Regions from separate parts of the Paramicrobacterium agarici genome, predicted to be linked through region 2. Evidence: predicted binding sites of a transcription regulator. Region 2 holds the regulator's gene; the other holds the start of a gene.
The links. The regulator HspR, encoded in region 2, represses chaperone genes until heat shock. The targets are predictions, from matches to a motif close to AAGTTGAGTCNNNNNGACTCAACTT.
Positions count from the first base shown of each region.

Region 1 (11,907 bases), 1.8 Mb from region 2:
GCCCCATTTGCGCGTTTTCGCACTTCGACCTCGAAGTGTTACACATCGATAACTCGAACCGTGTGGAGCGATCGTAAGCCGCTTTTCGCGCACGGCGCACGTTTGTGCTCATATGAGCAATCGGCCTCGAGAGCCCCCAACGAATGAGCACGCGCGTGCACTTCAGAGCACCCGAACGGGGGTGTCGGATGCTGTCATGCCGTCGGTGAGCTGGGTGACGTCACCTCAACATCGCCGTCGATGATCTGCTGGCGAAGCTCGTCGATCTCGGCGGCGAGGTCGTCGCCGACGGCATCCTCCATGTCATGGAATGGGGCGATGTCGACTCCCCCGTTCTCGAGCGTTCCGACGAACGGCTCGTTCGTGAGCTCGCCGTCGAGGTCGCGCTTCACGATGTCGGTGACAGCATCCTGTGTCTTCTTGAGCACGCTCGTCAGAACAAGCGGGCGGTACTCTTCGGGCAGCGTCTCGTAGCCGTCGTTGTCGACCCAGATGATCGACACGCCGTCCGAATCGGCCGCCGCAGCCGCTGCCCCCTCGCCGACTTGACCCGCAACGGGCATGATCACGTCAGCGCCCTGATGAATGAGGGACTCAGCCGTGGCCTTGCCCTTGTTGACGTCTTCGAAGTCACCGGTGAACTGGCCGTCCTGGGCGTCTTTGTCCCACCCGAGTGCCTCAACGTCGGCGTCGTGGACCTCGTTGTAGTGGGCGACGCCGTCGACGAAGCCGTCCATGAACAGCGTCACGGGAGGCTGGTTTCCGCCGCCGAACGTGCCGACAGTGCCTGTCTCGCTGACCCCCGCCGCGAGGTATCCCGCGAGAAACGCCGCTTCGGCCGTGTTGAAGACGACGGACGTGATGTTGTCGCCCTCGAGCTGCTCATCGACGATTGCGAAGTGGCGGTCGGGGTTGGCCTCTGCGGCCGCCTGGGTGTACTCGGCGAGCTCCCATCCGACGGTCACGATAAGCCGGCATCCGGTGTCGACGGCCTGCTCGACGTTGGGCTCGAGGTCGCTCGGTGTCTTCGACACGATCGCCTGAGCGTCGATGCCGAACTTCTCTTGCGCCTGCTCGAGGCCCTCCCAGCTCGACTGGTTGAACGACCGGTCTTCAAGCCCGCCCGAGTTCGTCACCATGCGAGCGCAGTAGTCGGCGCCTTTTTCGTCGCCTGCTCCGGCGTCGGGTTCGGGCGCCTGCCCGCAGCCGGTCAGAATGAGGGCGGATGCTGCGGCGAGCGCAGCGAATCGGGCAAAGGGTCGACGAGACATCGGCGTCCTTTCACGCAGTGGTTTGCTCCCAGAGTAGCGACTGAAGTCATGCGCGTCGCTCCTCCAACGCCTCAAACGCAAGCCACAGCAGAACCCGATCTCGCGGCTCATCGAGCGAAACTCCGAGAACCTTCTCTACCTCAACGAGACGGGCGTTCAACGTCTGCCTGTGGATGCCCAGCGAACGCGCCGCCTTTTCCCGTGCCCCGTTGCATCGGAGGAACGCTCGCAGGGCGCTGACGTGTGTCGCCTCCCGCCCACTCGCTCTCTCGAGCCGCTTCCGCCATTCACGAAGCAGAGGCTCATCTGCCGCTTCTCTCATCCACATCTGCGCAGAATCGACGGTCACGACGTCCGAGTACTCAAGAATCGCGGGCTTCACGCCTCGCGCCGCGATTCGATGTGCGACCGCAGCTTCGCGCAGGAGCTCCATCACGTCGTGGCGATGCTTGCCGCTACTCACCCCGACGCTCCACAATCGAGCGTTCTCGTTGTCACTCATCAATGCTGTCACCGACGAACGTAACGAGTCGATCGCCGCATCGGGTACGACCGCAATGACTGCCGACGAAGTCGCACAGACGAGGCATGGCAAGCCCGCCTTTCCCATCGTGCTCTGCAGCGCGTCGGCGAGTACCTGCGACGCTGCGCCATCGCTGCTCGCGTGCACGATGGCGCAATTCTCGATGTCCGATAGGAGGACATCTATCACGTGTGGCTCTGGAGGCATCTCGTCGACGATCACGAGCTGAAACAAAGCTTCGCGCAGTCGCAGCGCATCCGAAACGGCAGACTCTGCAGACAGCCTGAGTGCCGTCGCGACCGAGCCGATGATGTTCTGCTCAACAGGCGAATAGCGACTTCGCTTCGCGACCCCGAGAGTCGCTCCGTCAGCCTTCGCCGCGTGAATGTAGAGATCACCAATCGCCGTCGTCGTGCTGTGGCGCGCTGAGCCGCGGTGCACCTGCATCTCGTGGACAACGGTGTCGCGATCGCTGGCGTCGAGGGATACGACACCGTCGATGACGTCGAGTGAACCGTCGTCGTACTGCACGACGACCGTTGCATCGAGCACCCGCGCGAGCTTCGAGAGGCTGTCACGAACGAGTGCCTCCGTCTGCTCATTCTGAGCGAGTCGTTGTTGAACATCTAGCATGCGGTTGACCTGACTCAGCTCTTCAACGGCAATCTTGCGGGAGACGAATTCGGCGATTGCAATGTATGGCGTCGACAGTGGAATCTCCAGCACCGGAATGCCGTACCTGAGCGCCGCACAAATCCATACCGGTGGAACGTCGTCGTGAACGAATCCCGTGCCGTAGCCGACCGCCGCGACCCGTGTCGCCGCCAGCGCATCGAAGAAGGCAAACACCTCCTCGTCCGTGCGTTCGACAAGCCCGGTCGTCAGCAGAAGCTCGTTACCCGATAGCCACGGGCTCGGGTCGCCGATTTCTGACACGTGTACCCAGCGAATCTGTCGACCCAGCAACTCGTGTCCGGCGAGGCAGCGCAGTTCAAATGACGGATCGCTGACGAGATCCGCGACGGTTACGCCCATTCATACCTCCGGTTTCACGTTTACCGCGAATTATAGCTTCAATGTTCACGCACACAATGATTGGTGCGGTGACGGCACACCACGAGACTGAGTGCACTGCACGCCACTGAATTGAGGATTGTTTCATGTCACAATCACCGCGGACCTTCGAGATCATCGGGGCGCCCTACGACGGCGCGTCGACTCTGGGCATTCCAGGATCTCGATACGCGCCGGGAGCGATCCGTCGCGCCCTTGAGTGGATCACGATGCGCGTCGAGCACGGCGAGGTCTATTCCCTCGAAAGTGGCGAGCTGCACCAAGCCCCCAAGCTCATCGACGGCGGAGATGCGGAGGTGATAGCTCACGACCTTGAATCGACACTCGTCAACACGAGCGCACGCCTGGGCGAAAGCATTCGCGGAGGCAACGTTCCGATCCTTCTCGGCGGGGACGACTGCTTTCTCTACGCGGGCAGCCGCGGGCTGCATGACGGCACCGACGACGGAAGTGTCGCTGTCATCCACTTCGACGCCCACCTCGACGTCATGGACGAAAACGAGCAGCAGGGGCGGCACAGTCAGTCGAGCGGTATGCGCCGATCACTTGAGCTCCCGCGGGCGAGCCGCAACCACAGCATCCAAGTCGGGCTGCGACATTTCAACTTCCCTTCTTCGCGCCGCTACGTCGTCACTGATGGCCCGGCACAGATCACAGCGCGCGCCTTTGACGAAATCGGCAGCCGGGCAGTCGCGGAGCGAATTCTCGAGCGAATTGCGGGCGCCGCCCACGTGCATCTGAGTTTCGACATTGACGCGATTGACCCGGCTCACGCGCCCGGTGCCGGAGCATCGGAGCCGGGCGGCATCACCTCGCGCCAAGCCATCGACGTTGTCAGTGCCCTCGCCCCGCACTGCGATTCGTTTGCGGTGACGGAGGTAAATCCGATGACTGACCACAGGGACATGACGTCGACCCTCGCCGCCTACCTCTGCTACTACTTCGCCGTCTTCGGACAGGTGAAGAACCAGCTCTGAACCTCACCCGCCCCGCGAACAACGGAGTTTTGTCGTGACACGCAACCCTGGCCACACAGCATTCAACGGTCCCTTAGAGACGGGTTCCATCACCGTCGTAAAACGCCGACAGCTCAGGCGAACCGTGCTCGGCACGTTCGTCGGCAACGTCATGGAGTGGTACGACGTCGGTGTCTTCGGCTACCTCATTGTCACGCTCGGCCCGGTCTTTCTCCCCGAAGCAGACCCAGCTACGCAAGTGGTCTTCATGCTCGGCACCTTCGCGAGCACCTACATCCTCCGCCCGCTGGGCGGCTTGTTCTTCGGCTGGCTGGGAGACAAGATCGGGCGAAAGCGCGTCTTGTTCATCACACTGACCCTCGTCGCCGGCGCGACGTTCGCCATAGGGCTGCTTCCCACGTACGCCGTCATCGGCGTTGTCGGCTCGATCCTGCTCGTCTTGCTGAAGATGGTGCAAGGCTTTTCTGCGGGTGGCGAATTCACTGGCGCCGTCGCATTCATCAGCGAGTCGTCTCCTGATAAGAAGCGGGGCTTCTACGCTGCGTTCCTCGACGCTGGAAGCTACCTGGGGTTCGCCCTCGGCGCGGGTATCGTCACGGCTCTTCAAGTGATCTTCGGCCAGCAGGCCATGCTCGACGGACTGTGGCGAGCACCGTTCCTGATCGCCGGTCCCGTTGGCCTCATCGCGATCTACCTGCGCCTCCGCGTCGAGGAGTCGCCACAGTTCACGGCCCTGCTCAAACAGAGCAGCGCACGAGCGACAACAGGAGGGCTCCGCGTGAACCCGCTTCGCGCATTTGCCGAGAACTGGCGCGCGATGCTCATGGTGATCGTGCTTGTTGCAGCCGCGAACTCTGCCGGATATGCGTTCACGTCGTACATGCCGACGTACCTCTCAACCGTTCTTGAGCACGATGCCGTGCAGAGCAACCTCATCTCGCTACCACTGCTTCTGCTCATGGCGTGTTCCATGCCGTTCGTCGGAATGCTCTCAGACCGTGTGGGCCGCAAGCCGGTGCTCTTTGCAGCATCCATCTGGGTCATCGTGCTGAGCGTCCCGGCGTTCGCCCTTCTCGGCAGCGGCTCACTTGGGGGAACGGTGTCTGGTCTCGCGCTCATCGGCGTACCCGTGGCGCTGTACATGGGAACGCTTGCCTCGACGTATCCGGCGCTCTTTCCCACGAACAGCCGCACGACGAATCTCGGAGTCTCATACAACATCTCCATCGCGATCTTCGGAGGCACCGCTCCGCTCGTCATCGACGCCCTCATTCGCGCAACAGGGAATGAGTTCGCCGCCGCGTTTTATCTCATCGGCATGTCGGTCGTCGGACTCGTCGCAGTGATCATTCTGCGAGAGAGTGCGCGGCAGCCGCTCAAGGGCTCAGAGCCCAACGTCGAGACTGAACGTGAAGCGCACATTCTCAATGCGGAGCGATCCGGGCGCGGCTGACGACCTTCGGTGTGCCGAGGCACGGAAAGAGTGCCGGGACGAGGACGTTTTCGGCGATTTCTTCCTCTACTCAGCACAATCTCCTTGTCTCGGCACATGGGGCGCTGACCGGCGTCGCGAAGCGCGTCACCGACGAGCGACGTGAGCTCCGGCCTGCGCCGGCAGCCGCGCGGCCTCGATCGTGGGGAACAGCAGCATCGCGGCAACGACGAGGAACGCCCACCGATAGCCGAGCCCAACATCTGCCGGGTCAACGACGTCGGCGACACCCGTCGTGATGCGAACGATGAGCGCGGCGACGGCGATACCGAGTCCCGTCGCCACCTGCTGCATCGTCGAGGCGAGGGTGTTCGCCTCGTTCGTGTGCTCGGGCTCGACGTCGGCGAACTGCACGGAGTTGTAGCCGCTGAACCCGATCGAGCGAAAGACGCCGCTCAGAAACAGCGCCACAGCGATGACCACGAGCGGCGTCTGCTGCGTCAGAAACGCACACCACACGTAAACGGCGGCGCCCGCGAGGTTGCTGCCCACGATCACGGCGCGAAAGCCGAACCGCCGAATGAGCGGGCTCGTCGCGGGCTTGATCATGATGTTTCCGGCAAACACGGCGACAACGAGGATGCCGGCGAGCGACGCGCTCCAGCCGAATCCCTCTTGAAACATCAGCGTGAACACGAATGGCGCCGCGCTGATCAGCAGACGATACACTCCACCGCCGACGTTGCCCACGCGGAATGTGGCAATGCGCAGCGAGTCGAATCGCAGCAGCGGGTGCGCTGCCCGCAGCATCCGCCACACCCCGAGCACGCCGGCGACGATGCTGAGCGCCAGCAGCAGAAGCGCCGCGACCAGGCTCGTGCCGAGCTCTTCCATGCCGAGCACGAGGGCGGCAAGCGCAACGCCAAGCAGGGCGAACCCGACAATGTCGAGCGGATGCCGCTGCGCGATCTCCCCCGCCGGAACGAGCCTGCCCGCGGCGATCATCGCGGCAGCGCCGAGCGGAATGTTGATGAGAAAGATCCAGTTCCAGCCGATCGTGTCGGCGAAGATTCCGCCGATCGCCGGCGCGATCACGGGAGCCAGCAGCGCCGGCCACGTGAGGTAGGCCATGGCGTCGAGAAGGTCGCTCTTGTCGACGACGCGCAGCACGGCGAGACGTCCGACCGGCACCATCATCGCTCCGCCAAGGCCCTGCAGCACGCGAGCCGCAACGAGCAGCGGCAGCGTCAGGCTGAACGCGCACAGCAGCGATGCGACTGTGAACACCGCAATCGCTGCCATGAAGACGCGCTTCGTGCCGAAGCGGTCGGCGAGCCATCCGCTGGCGGGAACGCCGACCGCGAGGGTGAGAAGGTACGCCGTCATGGCGAGGTTGATGTCGACGGCGCGCACGCCGAAGTCGGCGGCCATGGCTGGCGCAGCGGTCTGGATGATGGTGCCGTCGAGGTTCTCCATGAAGAACGTGGCGGCGACCAGCAGCGCGAGCGGCCGGTTGAGGGTCTGCGAGCGCGGCATCCCCCTATTCTGCCGCGCTCGCAGACCGCCGCTCCTACGCCGGATGCAACGCCAGCTCCTGCCCGCGCCAGCGCCGCCGCAGCCACCGGTCGTGACTCGCGATCACCACGGCACCGGGATACGTGCCCAGAGCCTCCTCGAGCTCGGTGGCGAGCGCGAGCGACAGGTGGTTCGTCGGCTCATCGAGCAGGAACAGATGCGGCGGCTTCGCGATGATGAGCGCGAGTGCCACGCGTCGCTGCTGCCCCACCGAGAGGCTGCCGACAGGCCGGTCCAGATCGCGCGGGGCCACGAGCCCGAGCGACGAGAGCGGCAGCTGCGCGGCGCGCTTGGCGCCAAGTGCCTTCTCATACAGCTCACGCGCGCTCGCCTCTGGTCGCGCGAACCGTACATCCTGCTCGAGCAGCTGAACCCTCAGTCCGCGGCGGCGCGACACACTCCCCTTGTCGACTCGCAGGTCGCCGGCCATCACATGCAGCAGCGTCGATTTTCCCGCACCGTTCGGTCCGGTCACGAGCAGCTGCGTGCGCGGTTCAACGGTCACGCGGTCGATGTCGAGACGACCATCGACGCTCACATCGCGAACGGAAAGCAGCGCTTCCCCGTCGGCAAGCGCGTGCGACCCCGTCGGGATACCGGCAAACGACAGCACCTTCGGTGGTTTGCGCACCTGGTTCTCGCGCAGCTCCTCGAGACGCCCGCGAGCGTCCTTCACGCGCCTGCTGATCGCCCCGTCAGTGCGCGCCTGCTTGAACTTCACGATGTATTTGTCGTTGTCGGTCGGTCCGCGGCGATGGCTCACCTGCCGTGCGCCCACATCGACGTCGTACTTCAGCCGCTTCAGCTCGTCTTGCTCGGCGGCGAACTGCGCCTCCCATCGCTCGCGCTCCAGCTGCTTTGCGTCGAGGTACTCCGTGAAGCTCCCTCCGAACACCGTTGCCCGCGACGCCTCTCCCACGGCGGCACGGCTCGCGTCAATGTCGACGAGCCCTGTCGCGACCTCGTCGAGGAACGCCCTGTCGTGGCTGGCGAACAGCACGGAACCTTTCCAGCCCATAAGTTCGTCGCGCAGAAACGCCACGGCGGAATCATCGAGGTGGTTCGTCGGCTCATCGAGCAGCAGGGCATCTGGTCGCTCGAGCAGAAGCGCAGCGAGTGCGAACCGGCTGCGCTGACCGCCACTCACGGCGTCAAGGCGTCGATCCAGACGGATGCTGTCAAGCCCGAGCCCCGCGAGCACGCGGTCGCGCCTCGCGTCGACGCCCCACACGTCGAGCCGCTCGGCGTTCTCGAGGGCATTGGCGTAACGCTCGGTGGCGTCGTCTGTGCCGTCGAGCTGCTCAGCAGCATCCGTCAGCTCTTTCTCCGCTCTGCGGTTCTCAGCGAGCGCGCGCTCGATCAGGTCGTCGACAGTGTCGTCGGCGTCGTGCGGCACCTCCTGCCACAGCAATCCGGTGCGCGCCGGCCGCGCGACCGTTCCGGCGTCGGGCTCGTCGGCACCCGCCGCAATGCGCAGCAGTGTCGACTTGCCCGATCCGTTCTCGCCGATCAGGCCGAGGCGCGCGTTGTGCGCGACGACGAGGTTTACATCGGTGAGCACGCGACGGTCGCCGAACGATCGCGAAATGCCATCGAGCCGAACGTGATCGAGTCGCGCGGCCGTGGACTGTCTGAGTGTCTGTGTATGCATCTGGTCCCCTTTGGGGTCGGCCAGGCGCGCGCACAATGACAGTGCTACTCGTATCGAGTGTCAAGAGGAAGAATCCTTGCGCGCCTGTCAGTGAAATCCGCCGGGCAAGCCTCGGACGCGGACCGGACAGGAGTGCGCTAGTTCTTCACGATCGACGAGCATAGACGACGGATGCTGCAAAGTAAACGAGTTTCAGACAGCTGCCTTTGCCCGTGTCTCTCCCGTGCCCTTTCGGAGCAAGGTTTGCAACAAGACATTCAGGGCGACGCCACCTCCTGAGATTTCTAGCACTCTCTGCCTTCGAGTGCTAATATTTCTGTTACTAAACCTGAGTCAACGGGACTCAGGTGCTCATTCGATCACGAAGGGAGAAGTGAAATGGTGATGACATTTGATCCGCTCAGCCAGCTTGACCGTGTCGCGTCGAGCATCTTCTACTCCGCGCGTGGTCCGAGCGCAATGCCCGTCGATCTGCATCTGGACGGGGATCGCTACATCCTCAGCGCGGATCTGCCCGGCATCGATCCCGGATCCATCGATATCAACGTCGATGGCTCACTGCTGACGCTTCGAGCTCAGCGCTCGATCGAGTCGGGCGAGCACGTTCGCTGGCTGACACGAGAGCGTTTTGGGGGAAGCCTGATGCGTCAGTTCACCCTCGGTGAGGGCATCGACACAGAAGGAATCAGCGCCTCGTATCAGAACGGTGTGCTCAGTCTGATCATTCCGCTGTCCGAACGAGCGCGTCCCCGCAAGATCGAGGTCGAACAGGGCGCCCCGGATGCGCCGGCGGCCATTAACGCCTAGCCGGCGCCATCGCCATTCGCGGGGGAGCGGCTACCGCTCCCCCGCACAGCATCCTTTCAATGACGATGTGAGGTGAGAACGATGAAACGTATCCTGTCGACTCAGATGACAATGTTCCTGCAGGACATGGAGTACCCGTGTGACCGCGACGACCTGCTCCGCGAAGCGAAGGCGGAAGGCCTCTCCACCGCCGATCGAAAACTGCTGGAGCACCTGGAAAGCCGACTCTTCTCCAGCCGCTGGGACATCCGACGTGCGCTCGCCACGTCGAGCACCGCGTCGGCACGGCAGACACGCAACCAGCAGAACGCCTCCCCAGCCGGGAGAGAAGTGGTCAGCGTTTAACGACCCCGCGGCTTCAGCGGGGAGTCCACACTAAGAAGTTGCAGAGGCCGGGCGGGAAACGTCCCGCCTTGCACGACGCAAGACCGAGGAGAGTGAAATGTCGCTTGTTGCCGAACCTCAAATCCCGGGTCGCGGCACCACGGCACCGCCGTCACTCGAGGACATCCGGCTCGATGCACTGTCGCATCGTGAATGGCGAGTGATCGACACACGCTTACCCGAACATGACGCTCCGTGCGTGCTCGGATTTATTGAACGCTGCGGCAACCGCTACGAAACCCTCGTCCTCGGCCGGGGAGTACGAAGGTACAGCTTCCCGAGCCTGGCTGAGGCAAAGCGCCACTTCGCCCGATAACATCACTGCGCTTGAGCTTCCGGTTCGCGAGCGCCGTCAGAGCACGTCGTCGCGGCCCGAGATCTTGAGTGCGTCAACAACGCCCTTCACCCGCTGCGCGTTCTCGCTCGTCGTGACCAGAAGTGCATCCGGCGTATCGACGACGACGATGTCCTTCACGCCGATGAGACTCACGACGCGATCACTGTGCGACACGACAATGCCGCTCGACGCATCCGCCAGCACACGAGCGTTCTCACCGAGAATCGCGAGATCGTTCGAGAGCCCGTTCGAATTGAGCTTCGCGAGCGAGGCGAAGTCCCCGACGTCGTCCCATCCGAAATGACCGGGAACCACGGCCATGCGGCCCTTGGCGGCCGACGGCTCTGCCACGGAATAGTCGATCGCGATCTTCTTGAGCTTCGGCCACAACCGGTCGACGGCGGGACCGCGCGTCGTCGGATCGTCCCACGCCTCGGCCAGCTGCAGGATCGCGTCATGCAGCTCCGGCTCATTGCTCGCAAGCTCTTCAAGCAGCACGTCGGCGCGCGAGATGAACATTCCCGCGTTCCACAAGTACCCGCCGTCATCGAGGTACGCCCGCGCCCGCTCGATGTCGGGCTTCTCGACGAAGGCGTCGACGCTCATGGTCCCATCAGCACCGTCGATGTTCAGCGCGTCGCCCGCCTTGATGTAGCCGAAGCCGATCGCGGGCTCGGTGGGGCGGATGCCGATGGTGGTGATGTATCCCGCTTCGGCAGCGGTGATCGCCTGCTGTACCGCAGCGCGGAAAAGCCGGTCCCCTCGAATGACGTGGTCCGCGGCGAACGACCCGATGATCACGTCGGGTTCCCTGCGCTGCAGAATGGCGGCGGCGAGACAGATCGCGACGGTGGAATCCCGGGGGTCGGCCTCGAGAACGATGTTGGCGTCGCTGATCTCGGGCAGCTGCGCCTCGACAGCGCCGCGGTGCGCGCGGCCGGTCACGACCATGATGCGATCGTCGCCCGCGACGGGAGCGAGCCTGTCCCACGTCGCACGCAGAAGCGTGACGCCCGAGCCCGTGAGGTCGTGCAGAAACTTGGGCGCGTCCGCACGCGACAGCGGCCACAGCCGCGAACCGATGCCGCCAGCGGGGATCACGCTGTAAAAGCGTCGTGAGGCGTTCGTCATGACTCCACGGTACCGGCACCGCCCGCAGAACTATCTCGACATCGAGACACTAAGGGTCCCCTAAGGGGCAGAGTGCCCTCAGAGCGGCATAGACTGGGAGTCAGCGCCATGCGCTCGCCGGCCGTCCGGCCGACGCACAATGCGAACCGTCAGGGAGGGTCGTTCCGTGTCAGCGAAGACTGCAGGGACTCCACCAGTGTCAGCTACCACGTCGAAGCGTCCGGCAGGAACTCTGTACCGTGGTCGCGAGGGCATGTGGTCGTGGGTCCTGCACCGGATTACCGGTGTCGCCATCTTCTTCTTCCTCCTCGTGCATATTCTCGACACCGCACTCGTGCGGGTCTCGCCCGAGGCATACAACGCCGTCATCGGCACGTACCAGACTCCGATCATGGGGCTCGGTGAGGTCGCTCTCGTCGGCGCCATCGTGTTCCACGCGTTCAACGGCATCCGGATTATTCTGATCGACCTGTGGAAGAAGGGGCCGAACTACCAGCGCGCCATGTTCTACATCGTCATCGCCGTCTGGGTCATCACCATGCTCGCTTTCGTGCCGCGGCACCTGATCAACGTCTTCGGGCACTAGAAGAGGGGAACGACATGTCGCAAACAATCGAAGCTCCCCGCACACCGGCTCGCGCGAACCGTTCGTCGGGAACGAACTGGGAGAAGTGGGGCTGGATCTACATGCGCGCGTCGGGCGTGCTGCTGATCGTGCTGATCTTCGGGCACCTGTTCATGAACC
Region 1 covers NZ_PDJE01000001.1:2,976,294-2,988,200, forward strand. Annotated here, with positions in the region: gene ATJ78_RS14530 (BMP family lipoprotein) at 195-1,271, opposite strand; gene ATJ78_RS14535 (PucR family transcriptional regulator) at 1,318-2,829, opposite strand; gene ATJ78_RS14540 (arginase family protein) at 2,955-3,845, shown strand; gene ATJ78_RS14545 (MFS transporter) at 3,880-5,298, shown strand; gene ATJ78_RS14550 (MFS transporter) at 5,425-6,813, opposite strand; gene ATJ78_RS14555 (ABC-F family ATP-binding cassette domain-containing protein) at 6,848-8,503, opposite strand; gene ATJ78_RS14560 (Hsp20/alpha crystallin family protein) at 8,882-9,310, shown strand; gene ATJ78_RS14565 (DUF2795 domain-containing protein) at 9,392-9,655, shown strand; gene ATJ78_RS14570 (hypothetical protein) at 9,753-10,010, shown strand; gene ATJ78_RS14575 (mannose-1-phosphate guanylyltransferase) at 10,047-11,162, opposite strand; gene sdhC (succinate dehydrogenase, cytochrome b556 subunit) at 11,329-11,748, shown strand; gene ATJ78_RS14585 (succinate dehydrogenase hydrophobic membrane anchor subunit) at 11,763-11,907, shown strand, end outside.
Region 1: a site for HspR is predicted at 8,829-8,853, ahead of ATJ78_RS14560 (Hsp20/alpha crystallin family protein). Genes of this name have one in related genera too.

Region 2 (11,907 bases):
GACCCGGTCATCAGGCGGCTGAGCCCGGGCACACGCATGGCGCGGAATCCCCAGCGCCGTAGTAGCAGCGTGCTCGTGGACCGCGGCAGGAACCACTCGATGACGCGGTCGCGAGCGGCAGCCTGCACAGCGACCGTCTCGGGTCGCCACCGCCGCTCGTATTCGGAGATAGCGTCTGGAATGGTGCGTCCCTGGGAGAGCAGCTCCCCCAGAACATAGGCTCCGGCAACGCCAAGAGAGGCGCCTTGTCCGGCGACGAGAGACACAGCGGAGGCCGCGTCGCCAATCAGTGCGACGCGCCCGCTCGTCCACTGCGGCATTTCGATCTGCGCCACCCGGTCGTCGTAGATCTCAGCCGGTGGCGGGCACTGGGCGAGAGCGCGATCGACGAGTTCGCCCATGCCTGAGAGCTGTTTGCGCAGCTCGCCTCGGGCGTCGCTGTTCCCGCCACGCTCCGTGGCGCGGTAGACGGAGAACGTGGCAATGCGCCCGTCGCCGAGGCCATAGAATCCCATCTGGCGATTCAGCGTTTCGGTGAGCACAAACTGGCCATCAACTGCGTCGTAGATTTCGCGGTCGCGAAACACGAACGCGTTCGTGTGCATGCCGAGATCACGAATGTACTTCTGCTCCGCGCCGAAGACGAGAGTGCGAATGCGTGAGTGGATGCCGTCAGCACCGACGATGAGATCCGGCTCCAGCTCGGTCCCGTCAGAGAGCGTGGCCGACGACTCGGAGATGGCATCGACGGTAACGCCGTAGCGAACTTTCACCGAATCTCTGAGGGACTCGCGGAGCACGCGTTCCAGCGCCGGTCTCATGATGCTGACGATCTCGCCCCGGAGGGCCGTGACGAACCGGCTGTACTCGACGCTCACCGTCGTGCGGCCCGTCCGGTCGACGTACCGGAACGTGCCGACACGGCTCGCCGCGTCTCGAAGCCGCTCGCCCAACCCCATCCGGTGCATAGCTTCGAACCCGGGGCCGGAAAAGTCAATCATGTACCCCTGAGGACGTGGCCCCGGCGCCTTGTCGACGACAGTGACGTCCCAGCCGTGGTGGTCAAGGCGGGCCGCAAGAGCGAGTCCGCTGATTCCTGCGCCGCAGATCAGCACCTTCATTCTTCCCTGCCTTTCTCCGCGGTCATGACGGCGGCCTCGACGAGAGCAACGGCATCGTCTATCGGAATCTCAGGATCGAGTCCCTTGTGAAGAATGAGTCCGTCGAGAACCGCAAGCACGACCACCGCTGCAGCGTCGGGGTCGCGATGGCCTGAGCGCGCGAACGACGCGGAGACTGCGCTGCGGAAACCGGTCATGAGCTGCTGCATCTGCTGTCTCAGCACTGCATCGCGAGTGGAGGCCAAGTATGCCTCGATCACGACGCGAGAAGACGGATCGGTGCCGTCGTACTCGGCCAGCTCAGCAAGCATCGCCCCAACGGGTGACGCGTTCTCGGGGTGCTCCGAAAATTCGGCCGTCGCGTGATCACGTGCAAGCTCCATCTCTCTGATGGCGGCACGGCGAAGCACGTCGTGAAGTGAATCGAAGTGGTAGTGCACGAGGCCTGACCGCACGCCGGCGCGCTGCGCGAGAAGTCTTGTGCTCACAGCGTTCCAGCCGACCTCCCCGATGAGCTCTGAAGCAGCACGTAGAAGCTTTGCTCGTGCTGACTGCCCGCGCTCTGCGCTCGTCATAGCCTGTCGCGAGTTCTGTTGGTCGTTTGCCCTGGGCATATGTCCAAATGTAACGTTCAAGATTCGCTCGCACAAGCTATTTACGGAATATCTTCGGGCGTCTTAAAGTTGAGTTAAGTGTGCTCAAGATTTGCTGGGAGAAATTGACACTGACCCCAGGCTGAGTAAACTTGAGCCGTAGGCACTCAACTCAAGCAGTGCACCAGACTTCGACCTCGCAATAGACGCGCCACGCCAGCAGACCTGGCTGGTCAGAAGGAGAAAACACATGTCACGTGCAGTAGGAATCGACCTCGGAACCACCAACTCGGTGGTGAGCGTTCTCGAGGGTGGCGACCCCACCGTCATCGCGAACGCCGAGGGCATGCGCACCACCCCGTCGGTGGTCGCCTTCACGAAAGACAACGAGGTGCTCGTCGGCGAGACCGCCAAGCGCCAGGCCGTCACGAACGTCGACCGCACGATCGCATCGGTCAAGCGCCACATGGGCACCGACTGGTCGTTCTCGGTTGACGACAAGAAGTACACGGCACAGGAGGTATCCGCTCGTATTCTGCAGAAGCTCAAGCACGACGCAGAGCAGTACCTGGGCGACTCCGTCACCGACGCCGTGATCACGGTTCCTGCGTACTTCAACGACGCCGAGCGCCAGGCCACGAAGGAAGCCGGTGAGATCTCGGGCCTCAACGTGCTGCGCATCATCAACGAGCCGACAGCCGCTGCTCTCGCCTACGGCCTCGACAAGGGCAAAGAAGACGAGCTCATTCTGGTCTTCGACCTTGGTGGCGGTACCTTCGATGTCTCGCTGCTCGAGGTGGGCAAGGACGACGACTTCTCGACCATTCAGGTGCGTGCCACCTCCGGTGACAACCGCCTCGGTGGTGACGACTGGGACCAGCGCATCGTCGACTGGCTGATCACGAAGTTCAAGGAGTCGACCGGTGTCGACGTCTCGAACGACAAGATCGCCAAGCAGCGCCTCAAGGAGGCCGCTGAGCAGGCGAAGAAGGAGCTGTCGAGCTCGACGAGCACCAGCATCCAGCTGCCGTACCTGTCGCTGACCGAGAACGGCCCGGCGAACCTTGACGAGACGCTGTCGCGCGCACAGTTCGAGAACATGACGAGCGACCTGCTCGAGCGCACGAAGAAGCCGTTCACCGACGTCATCCGCGAAGCGGGAATCAACGTTTCCGACATTGCTCACGTCGTTCTCGTCGGTGGGTCGACGCGTATGCCGGCCGTCGCCGATCTCGTGAAGAAGGAGACCGGTAAAGACGCGAACAAGGGTGTGAACCCTGACGAGGTCGTCGCTGTCGGCGCTGCGCTGCAGGCCGGTGTTCTGAAGGGCGAGCGCAAGGACGTTCTGCTCATCGACGTCACCCCGCTGAGCCTCGGAATCGAGACCAAGGGCGGCATGATGACCAAGCTCATCGAGCGCAACACCGCAATTCCGACCAAGCGCAGCGAGACGTTCACGACCGCAGACGACAACCAGCCGTCTGTCGCCATTCAGGTGTTCCAGGGTGAGCGCGAGTTCACGCGTGACAACAAGAACCTGGGAACGTTCGAACTGACGGGAATCGCCCCGGCTCCGCGAGGCGTGCCGCAGATCGAGGTCACCTTCGACATCGACGCGAACGGCATCGTGCACGTGTCCGCAAAGGACAAGGGCACGGGCAAGGAGCAGTCGATGACCATCACGGGCGGCTCGTCGCTCTCGAAGGAAGACATCGACCGCATGGTGCGCGAGGCCGAAGAGAACGCGGCTGAAGACAAGAAGCGCCGCGAGCAGGCTGAGACCCGCAACAACGCCGAGCAGCTCGCCTTCTCGATCGAGAAGCTCATCAAGGAGAACGACGACAAGCTCCCCGAAGACGTCAAGTCCGAGGTGCAGGCTGACGTCGACTCGCTGAAGTCGGCTCTCGCCGGTGAAGACGAGGATGCTGTCAAGACAGCCTTCGATAAGCTCAACGAGAGCCAGGTCAAGCTGGGAGAGGCAATCTACTCGCAGGCTCAGGCCGAGGGTGAGCAGGCGCAGGCGGCGGGCGAGCAGCCCACTGCTGAAGAGAACTCCGACGACGATGTCGTCGACGCCGAGGTTGTCGACGATGAGGACGAGAAGAAGTAGGAATGACTGACAAGAACCAGAACCCGGACGAAGAGCCGAAGGTCAACGACAAACGTCGCATCGACCCGGAGACCGGTGAGGTTCGTCAGCCTGACGCGACCGCGGGGTCGGAGGCAGACGCCTCCGGCCCTTCGGCACAGGAGGGCGCTGCCGATGAGGCAGCGGCCGACGACGAGCTCACGGTCGACGACATCCTTGCCGCCGCGGACGACGCTGCGCCGGAGGGCGAAGCGCCCGCATCGAACGTGCGTGAGGCCGAGCTGCTGAGCGACCTCAAGCGCGTCAACGCCGAATACGCGAACTACCGCCGCCGTACAGAAGAGAACCGCGAAGTCGAGAAGCAGCGCACGACAGGCGCCGTCTTGGACGCCCTGCTTCCCGTGCTTGACGATCTCGATCGCGCCGAGAAGCACGGCGACCTCGAGGGTGACACCGCGTTCGCCCAGATCTCGTCGAAGCTCCGCCAGTCGGTGGAGCGGCTCGGTCTGGTGAAGTTCGGCACCGAAGGCGAAGCCTTCGACCACAACAAGCACGAGGCGATCTTCCAACAGCCCAGCCAGGACGTCGAGACGGAGACAATCGTCGACGTCGTTCAGACCGGATACTTCGTGGGAGACACACTGTTGCGAGCGGCCAAGGTGGTCGTCGCTGTTCCTGCCGAGTAGGTGCCATGGCCAGTCAAGATTGGTTCGACAAGGACTTCTACAAAGTCCTCGGCGTCGACAAGAATGTGAGCCAGGCTGACCTCAAGAAGACCTACCGCAAGCTGGCTCGCAAGTACCACCCGGACTCGCACCCGGGAGATACTGCGGCAGAGTCAAAGTTCAAGGAGATCTCTGAGGCGTACTCGGTGCTCTCTGACGAGGCTCAGCGCAAGGAGTACGACCAGGTTCGCGCCATGGGATCCGGCGCCCGATTCACGGCACCGGGCTCCGGCGGCGGCAACGGCGGCTTCGAGGACGTCTTCGGCGGAATGTTCGGCGGCGGAGGCGGCGGCTACCAGCAGGCTGACTTCGACGATATCCTCGGAGGCATGTTCGGAGGCGGTCGCTTCGGGCAGTCGAGCGGAGGATTCCGCGGCTTCGGAGGCCCGACGCCCGGACGTGATGTGACAGCATCCACGACCCTCGACTTCACGACTGCGACCAAGGGCGACACGATCACCCTGCAGACCTCTGACGGGCGGCCGATCAAGGTGAAGATTCCGGCAGGCGTCTCGGACGGCCAGAAGATCAAGCTGCGCGGAAAGGGCCAGCCGTCGCCCGATGGCGGACCTGCGGGCGACATCGTGCTGACTGTGCACGTTCGCAAGCACCCCGTGTTCGAACGAGAAGGGCTGAATCTGCGCGTGCGCGTGCCTGTGACCTTCGTCGAAGCCGCACTCGGCGCGACGATCGAGGTGCCGACGCTCGATGGTGCACCCGTCAAGCTCAAGGTGGCTGCCGGAACTCCGAGCGGCCGCGTGCTGCGTGTCAAGGGCCGCGGCGTCGAGACGTCGAAGGGAACCGGCGACCTGCTCGCCGAGATTCAGGTGGCGGTGCCCGCGCACCTGTCAGCTGAGGCCGAGTCCGCGCTCAAGGCGTATCACGACCTCGAGCCGAACGAGAACCCGCGCGCAGAGATCCTCGCGAGAACACGAGGCTGATCATGGATGAGAACTCACCGGTCTTCGCCATCGCGGTGGCTGCCGAGCTCGCGGGCATGCACCCGCAGACGCTGCGGCAGTACGACCGCATCGGGCTCGTGCAGCCCAAACGCACGGCCGGTCGTTCTCGTCGATACTCCATGCGCGACGTCGAGCAGCTGCGCGAGGTGCAGCGGCTCAGCGGCGAGGGAGTCAGTCTCGAAGGAATCGCCCGCATTCTGAGTCTTGAAAACGAGGTGAGTCACCTCAGAGAACGCGTGCGCGAGCTCGAGAATGCTCTTGCCGACCAGGTGCTCAAGGCTCAGGGACGCCGCGTCTTCGCCGCGGGGGAGCATGGCGACGTCATTCCCCTGCGCAGCGGAACGCGAACTCAGAGGCGCACCGAGATCGTCGTCTGGCGTCCTCGCCGCGACGACGAGCAGTAAACACGCAATGCCGGTCACCGAGTTTCGGTGGCCGGCATTTGCCATGTGTGGGCACGGGGACTTCTCTCCACAGACAACACAGTGCCGTTCTGCAACAGTGATGAGACGAGCAGAACAGGAGCGACGCCGTGATGAACAATGGGCCGGCCCCTCAGCATCCTCACCCGGGGTACGGACAGCCGATGCGCTTTGCCGCTCCCGGCTACCCTGGCGGGCAGCATCCGATTCCGTATCGCCCGGTCAGCCGCTCTCGCCCAGCGCTCACCCGATCTCAGAAGACAGCCGCGCTTTGGGCGGGCGCGATCGGCTTTCCGATCATGTCTCTGGGATTAGCTATCGTGATCACGCTGCTGGGCTGGTCAGCGGTTATCGGCCTGCTCACCGCCGTCGCATCCCAGCTCGACGACACGAGCGCAGACGCCGCCCGGATGCTGACCGAGATGGACATGATCTGGAGCGATTACTGGTGGATATTCGCCCTCGTTCTGCTTGCCGGACTTGTCGTGTGGGCCATCGGTTACGGCGCGAGCATCGGCATCGCGAAGATCGGAAACGTCAACAAGGCCGCTGGCGCAACCTGGGCGGGGTTCGGCATCGCCAGCTGCGCGGGATTCGTTCTGATGTGGCTTGGGAACATCGTGTACCTTATGGGCGCGGCCGTCGTCGCGATGCTGAGTAGTGACGGGTTCGGCGGCGCCTCCCTGATCTTCAACATTGTTTTCGTTGTACTCGGCATAGTCGTCTGGGCTGGTGCTGGCGCACTGAGCTGGTGGTGGATGGCGCATTGCCTCAGGGCACGTCACCCCGCCCAGCGCTATGCGAGCGAGCCGTACTACGTCTGATTACGCCGTATGCGATTGGGGGTGAGGATGCTGCCGCCCCTCTTCGTCGTCCACAAGCTGGCCCTCGTGCGCTGTTATTCACATATCGCCAGCACGGCGTGAGCCGGAGGCATGCAGCTTGAGAAAGTGGTCCTTCCTCGTCGAACCGGAAGGACCTCGTGTGACGAACTCTCCAGAACCGCCCCCGGTGCCTCTGCCGCAACCTCCTCAACCGGTGCCGCGACGGTATGGCGCTCCGGTACAGCCCCCGAAACCACCACCGCTGACGCGTCGCCAGCGCACGAGCGCTCTCATTGCTGGCGGAGTGTCGTTCGTGCTCATCGGCGGCAGCACGACGCTGCTGATTCTCTACGCCATGTCGGCAGCAGCGGTACTGGCCTTCGCGGGCACATGGCAGCTCGTTCTCGGCGCCGGCGAAGACTTCGGTGAGACTGTGGCGGCGCTCGTCATGCAAGGTGCCCTCTACGGCGGCATCTTTCTCGTCGCGTGCGGGATGGGCTACGGCGCGAGTTTGCTCATCTTGCGTGCAGGGAGGGTGTACAAACCGAACATCACGACGCTCCTCGGATCAGGAATCGCCTTAACAGCGTGGTCGACGTTCGCCGGCGTTTTCGTCATGGTGTACCTCGCCGCAGCTCCGCCATCGCAGCCGTGGAACCGCACGACGAACGCCGCCGACCAGTTTCTCGTCGTGTTCATCGTCGCGCTGGCGCTCATCAGCGGCATCGTCGTCGGCGCGCTCGGCTGGTGGCTTGCTGCTCACCTGCTTCGTTCGCGCCGCGCTCCCCGCACGGTGCCGTGGGCGGCGCGAGGGCACGACACGCGGCCGTACCCTTGAACCGTGGAGTTCTCGTTTGATGCCCTGCGTCGGTGGCCCGACATCGAGGCCCCCAACCTCTACGCTTTCGACGCAACAGACAGGCTGGTGCTCGACACCGCGGCACAAGAGATAGCGGATGCTGGCGAGGGCGGCGTCGTCGCGATCGGCGACCGCTACGGAGCGCTCTCGCTCGGCGCCGCGACGCTGCACAGTGCATCTGGCATACGCGTGCATCAGGACGCCCTCTCGCAAGAGCGCGCGATTGTCGCAAACGCCGACCGGTTCGACCTGAGTGACCGCATCGCGCTCCACGCGCTTGACGCAGATCTCGTGCGCGACGCGCGCGTTGTGTTGCTGCAGCTGCCGCGCTCGCTCGACGCGCTCGACGAGATCGCTCGCCTGATCGCGGGGTACGCAGCGCCGGGCGTCCGGGTTTTCGCGGGCGGAAGGGTCAAGCACATGACTCCCGCGATGAACGAGGTGCTGTCAGCATCGTTCGCGTCGGTCGAAGCCGGTCTTGCGCGACAGAAGTCGCGTGTGATCACAGCATCCGCTCCTCGCCCCGCGGGGTCGCACACGGACTCCTCGTGGCCGCGCTCGCAGCGTCATGCCGATCTCGATCTCACGGTGTGGGCGCACGGCGCGGCGTTCGCCGGTACGCGCATCGACGTCGGCACGCGGTTTCTGCTCGACTACCTCGAGAGTGTCCCCGAGACCGCGCACCGCATCGTCGACCTCGGCTGCGGTAGCGGTGTGCTGGCCACCGCCTTCGCGATTCAGCGACCGGATGCTGCCGTCACCGCTACAGATCAGTCGGCTGCTGCCACAGCATCGGCCTGTCTCACGGCTGACGCGAACGGCGTCGGCGAGCGAGTCGCCGTCGTGCGCGATGACGGAATGTCAGCTGTGCCTGACAGGTCAGTCGATGCTGTGCTGCTGAATCCGCCCTTCCACATCGGGGCATCAGTGCACGCGGGCATCGCCCTCAAGCTGTTCGCCGAGGCAGCGCGGGTGCTCAAGCCCGGCGGGACGCTGCTCTCCGTATGGAATTCGCACCTGCACTACCGCGGCCACCTTGAGCGGCTCGTCGGCCGAACCCACCAGCTCGGGCGCAATTCGAAGTTCACCGTGACGATGTCGCGCCGCTCCGAGTGACGCGGCGGTCGCGCCAGGGAGGTTCGGCGCGGGTGTCGATTACTCTGGAGACATGCGCCAATACCTTGATCTGATGCAGCGTGTTCTCGACGAGGGTGTTGAGAAGTCAGACCGCACCGGAACCGGCACTCTCAGCGTGTTCGGACACCAGATGCGCTTCGATCTGCAGGCCGGGTTTCCCGTGCTCACGACGAAGAAACTGCATCTGCGCAGCATCATCGGCGAGCTGCTGTGGTTTCTGCGCGGCGATACGAATGTGGCGTGGCTGCACGAGAACAACGTCTCGATCTGGGATGAATGGGCAGACGAGAACGGCGACCTCGGTCCTGTGTACGGTCATCAGTGGCGTTCATGGCCGACGCCGAACGGCGAGCACATCGACCAGATCGCGCGAGTTATTGAGTCCCTGACGTCGAATCCCGACTCGCGCCGTCACATCGTGAACGCGTGGAACGTCGCCGAAGTCGACGACATGGCGCTGCCGCCGTGCCACACCATGTTCCAGTTCTATGTCGCGAACGGCACGCTCTCGTGCCAGCTGTACCAGCGCTCGGCCGACATCTTTCTCGGGGTACCCTTCAACATCGCGTCATACGCACTGCTGACCATGATGGTTGCCCAGGTCACGGGCTTGAAAGCCGGAGAGTTCGTACACACGCTCGGCGATGCGCACCTGTACCTCAACCACCTCGAGCAAGCGAAGCTGCAGCTGACGCGTACTCCCGGCCCGCTGCCGACCATGCGCATCAACCCCGAACGCACCTCGATCGATGAGTTCGAAATCGCGGATTTCACTCTCGAGAATTATGAGGCCGCGCCCAGCATCAAAGCCCCGATCGCGGTATGACCATCACGCTCGTCGCGGCCATGGGCCGAAACCGGGTGATCGGCGCCGACGGCGGTATGCCGTGGCATCTGCCCGAAGACCTCAAGCACTTCAAGAAGACGACGCTCGGCACCACGATGATCATGGGACGCCGCACGTTCGACTCGATCGGGCGTCCGCTGCCGGGGCGGCGCACGATCGTGGTGACTCGGGATGCTGCATGGCAGCGTGACGGCGTCGACACTGCTCTCTCGCTCGGCTCTGCCCTCGCGTTTGCGGGCGACGGGCCCATCTCGATTGTCGGTGGCGGTCAGATCTACGCTCAAGCGATGCAGCTCGCCGATCGGATGGAGCTGACGCTCATCGATGCTGAACCCGACGGCGACACCCTCTTTCCAGAGTGGAACTCGGCGGATTGGCGCGAAGTATCGCGCGAACCGCACGACGGTTTCGAATTCGTGACGTTCGAGCGCGTGCGCCGCTAACTGCGGCGATTGTCCAACAGGTCGTTGGAAAACTGCAGGGTGCGTGGCTGTCAAGCGTCCTCGAGATCGCTGTCGACGGCAAGAAAGTCCAGTGCATACGGATCGCGGGTGAGCTGTTGCGCAAGCTCCGGATCGCGGAGGTCAAGCGCTCCGCCGAAATTCGTCGGTGCACTAGCTTCTCGTTCGTGGAGTTTCGTCGCGATTTGATGATTGAGGACCGCGCGACTCCATCCGTGGTGCGCGGCCTTCGCAGCGTACCAATCGCGCGCATGTTGCTCTGTGAGCTTCTCCAGGAGCATCACGACATGCCCCCACGGCAATTGGCCAACAGGCTGTTGGCCAATTGCATCTTCAGGCCATGCGTTCGCGAAACGGCGCATCGACTTCAGATTCGCGACGGAGAAACCCTTCATCGAAGGGAACTCTGCTCGGAGGTCATCAGCTAGATGCTTGAGGACGCCAGCTCCCCATGCTGCGTGCTTTTACCGTTCGAGGATCGTTCGCCCGATGCGCCACCACAACAGCAGAAGCTGCGTATTCGCCTTTCGTTGTGCCTGGAAGCGAGCGTTGTGGACGTGACGTTTGAGTTCTTCGAGTGTGGATGCGTAGTCGTCAGGAATGAGCGCGGACATGGCGTGACCGTAAGCTGCGCGTCTGACACAGCCGGTTCGTGACGTTCGAGCGTGCTTAGCAACGCCGTCGCTCCAGCACTGCTACGTTGGCCTCAAGCGAAGGGGCCTCAATGGCACACCACACCATCGGACTTATCGGCGCTGGATTCATGGCCGCGACACACGCTGCGGCGTGGGCGCAGCTCGGAGCAGAGATTGTTGTGTGGTCACCACGTTCTGCCCAGTCGTTCGCGTCACAGCACGGCGTAGCGGCCGCCGACTCGTTTGAAGACCTGCTGCACCGAGCGACAATCGTCGACATTGCGTCTCCAACACCGCATCACGCCGAGCAGATTCGAGCGGCGATCTCCGCCGATCTGCCCATCGTGTGCGAAAAACCGGTTGCACGCACCACCGACGTCGCGCGGGACCTCGTGCTCTCGGCCGAGGCTGCCGGCATTCCGCTCCTGCCCGCGCACGTCGTGCGGTACATGGATGCCTATGCGAGGGCGCACGCGGCCGTGGCGAGCGGCGCGCTCGGCAGAGTCTCACGAGCGACGTTCACGCGCGAGGCAGCGACGCCGGCCGGCGGAACATGGTTTGACGACGACGCAGCGTCCGGCGGCATCCTCATGGATTTTCTCATTCACGACTTCGATCAGGCCCGCTGGATGTTCGGCGAGGTGCAGCGCGTCGAGGCGACGCAGCATCCGGCGACGGAGGGCGGCATCGTTCCCGCCCTCGTCGAGGCGCGCGTCGAGCTGACACACGTCGGCGGGGCGGTCACGAACGTCGTCGGGCGGTGGGGACCACCCGAGACGGAGTTCCGGACGACGTTCCGCATCGACGGCGATGCGGGAGAGTTCGACCACGACCTCTCCGTCGAACCGCACAAGGGCGACGCCTATCGTGCACAGCTCAGTGATTTCGCCGACGCCATCACTGACGGCGCGCCCGCACGCGTGACCGCCGCAGACGGCCTCGCCGCCGTGCGCATTGCCGAGGCGGCACATCGCTCGGCAGCATCCGGAACCCCTGTCGGCCTGATCTGATCGTACGGCGAAATCTGAAAGCCTGACGGATGCTTCGCCGCCCGCGAAGTGTCAGCATAGAGATATGCCGCAGACCACGCATGACCCGCGACTCGACGAGCAGCTGACGCTCGGATCGCCGTGGGTGACGATCGTGTGGGACGACCCGGTCAACCTCATGACGTACGTGGCGTTCGTGTTCCGCAGCTATTTCGGCATGAGCAGGCAGAAGGCGGAACGGCT
Region 2 covers NZ_PDJE01000001.1:1,194,070-1,205,976, forward strand. Annotated here, with positions in the region: gene ATJ78_RS05905 (FAD-dependent monooxygenase) at 1-1,121, opposite strand, end outside; gene ATJ78_RS05910 (TetR/AcrR family transcriptional regulator) at 1,118-1,696, opposite strand; gene dnaK (molecular chaperone DnaK) at 1,965-3,824, shown strand; gene ATJ78_RS05920 (nucleotide exchange factor GrpE) at 3,827-4,489, shown strand; gene ATJ78_RS05925 (DnaJ C-terminal domain-containing protein) at 4,495-5,469, shown strand; gene ATJ78_RS05930 (heat shock protein transcriptional repressor HspR) at 5,472-5,894, shown strand; gene ATJ78_RS05935 (hypothetical protein) at 6,023-6,736, shown strand; gene ATJ78_RS05940 (hypothetical protein) at 6,897-7,574, shown strand; gene ATJ78_RS05945 (class I SAM-dependent methyltransferase) at 7,578-8,711, shown strand; gene ATJ78_RS05950 (thymidylate synthase) at 8,764-9,558, shown strand; gene ATJ78_RS05955 (dihydrofolate reductase) at 9,555-10,022, shown strand; partial or broken gene ATJ78_RS05960 (DUF1016 N-terminal domain-containing protein) at 10,073-10,489, opposite strand; gene ATJ78_RS16005 (DUF1016 N-terminal domain-containing protein) at 10,505-10,654, opposite strand; gene ATJ78_RS05965 (Gfo/Idh/MocA family protein) at 10,741-11,685, shown strand; gene clpS (ATP-dependent Clp protease adapter ClpS) at 11,750-11,907, shown strand, end outside.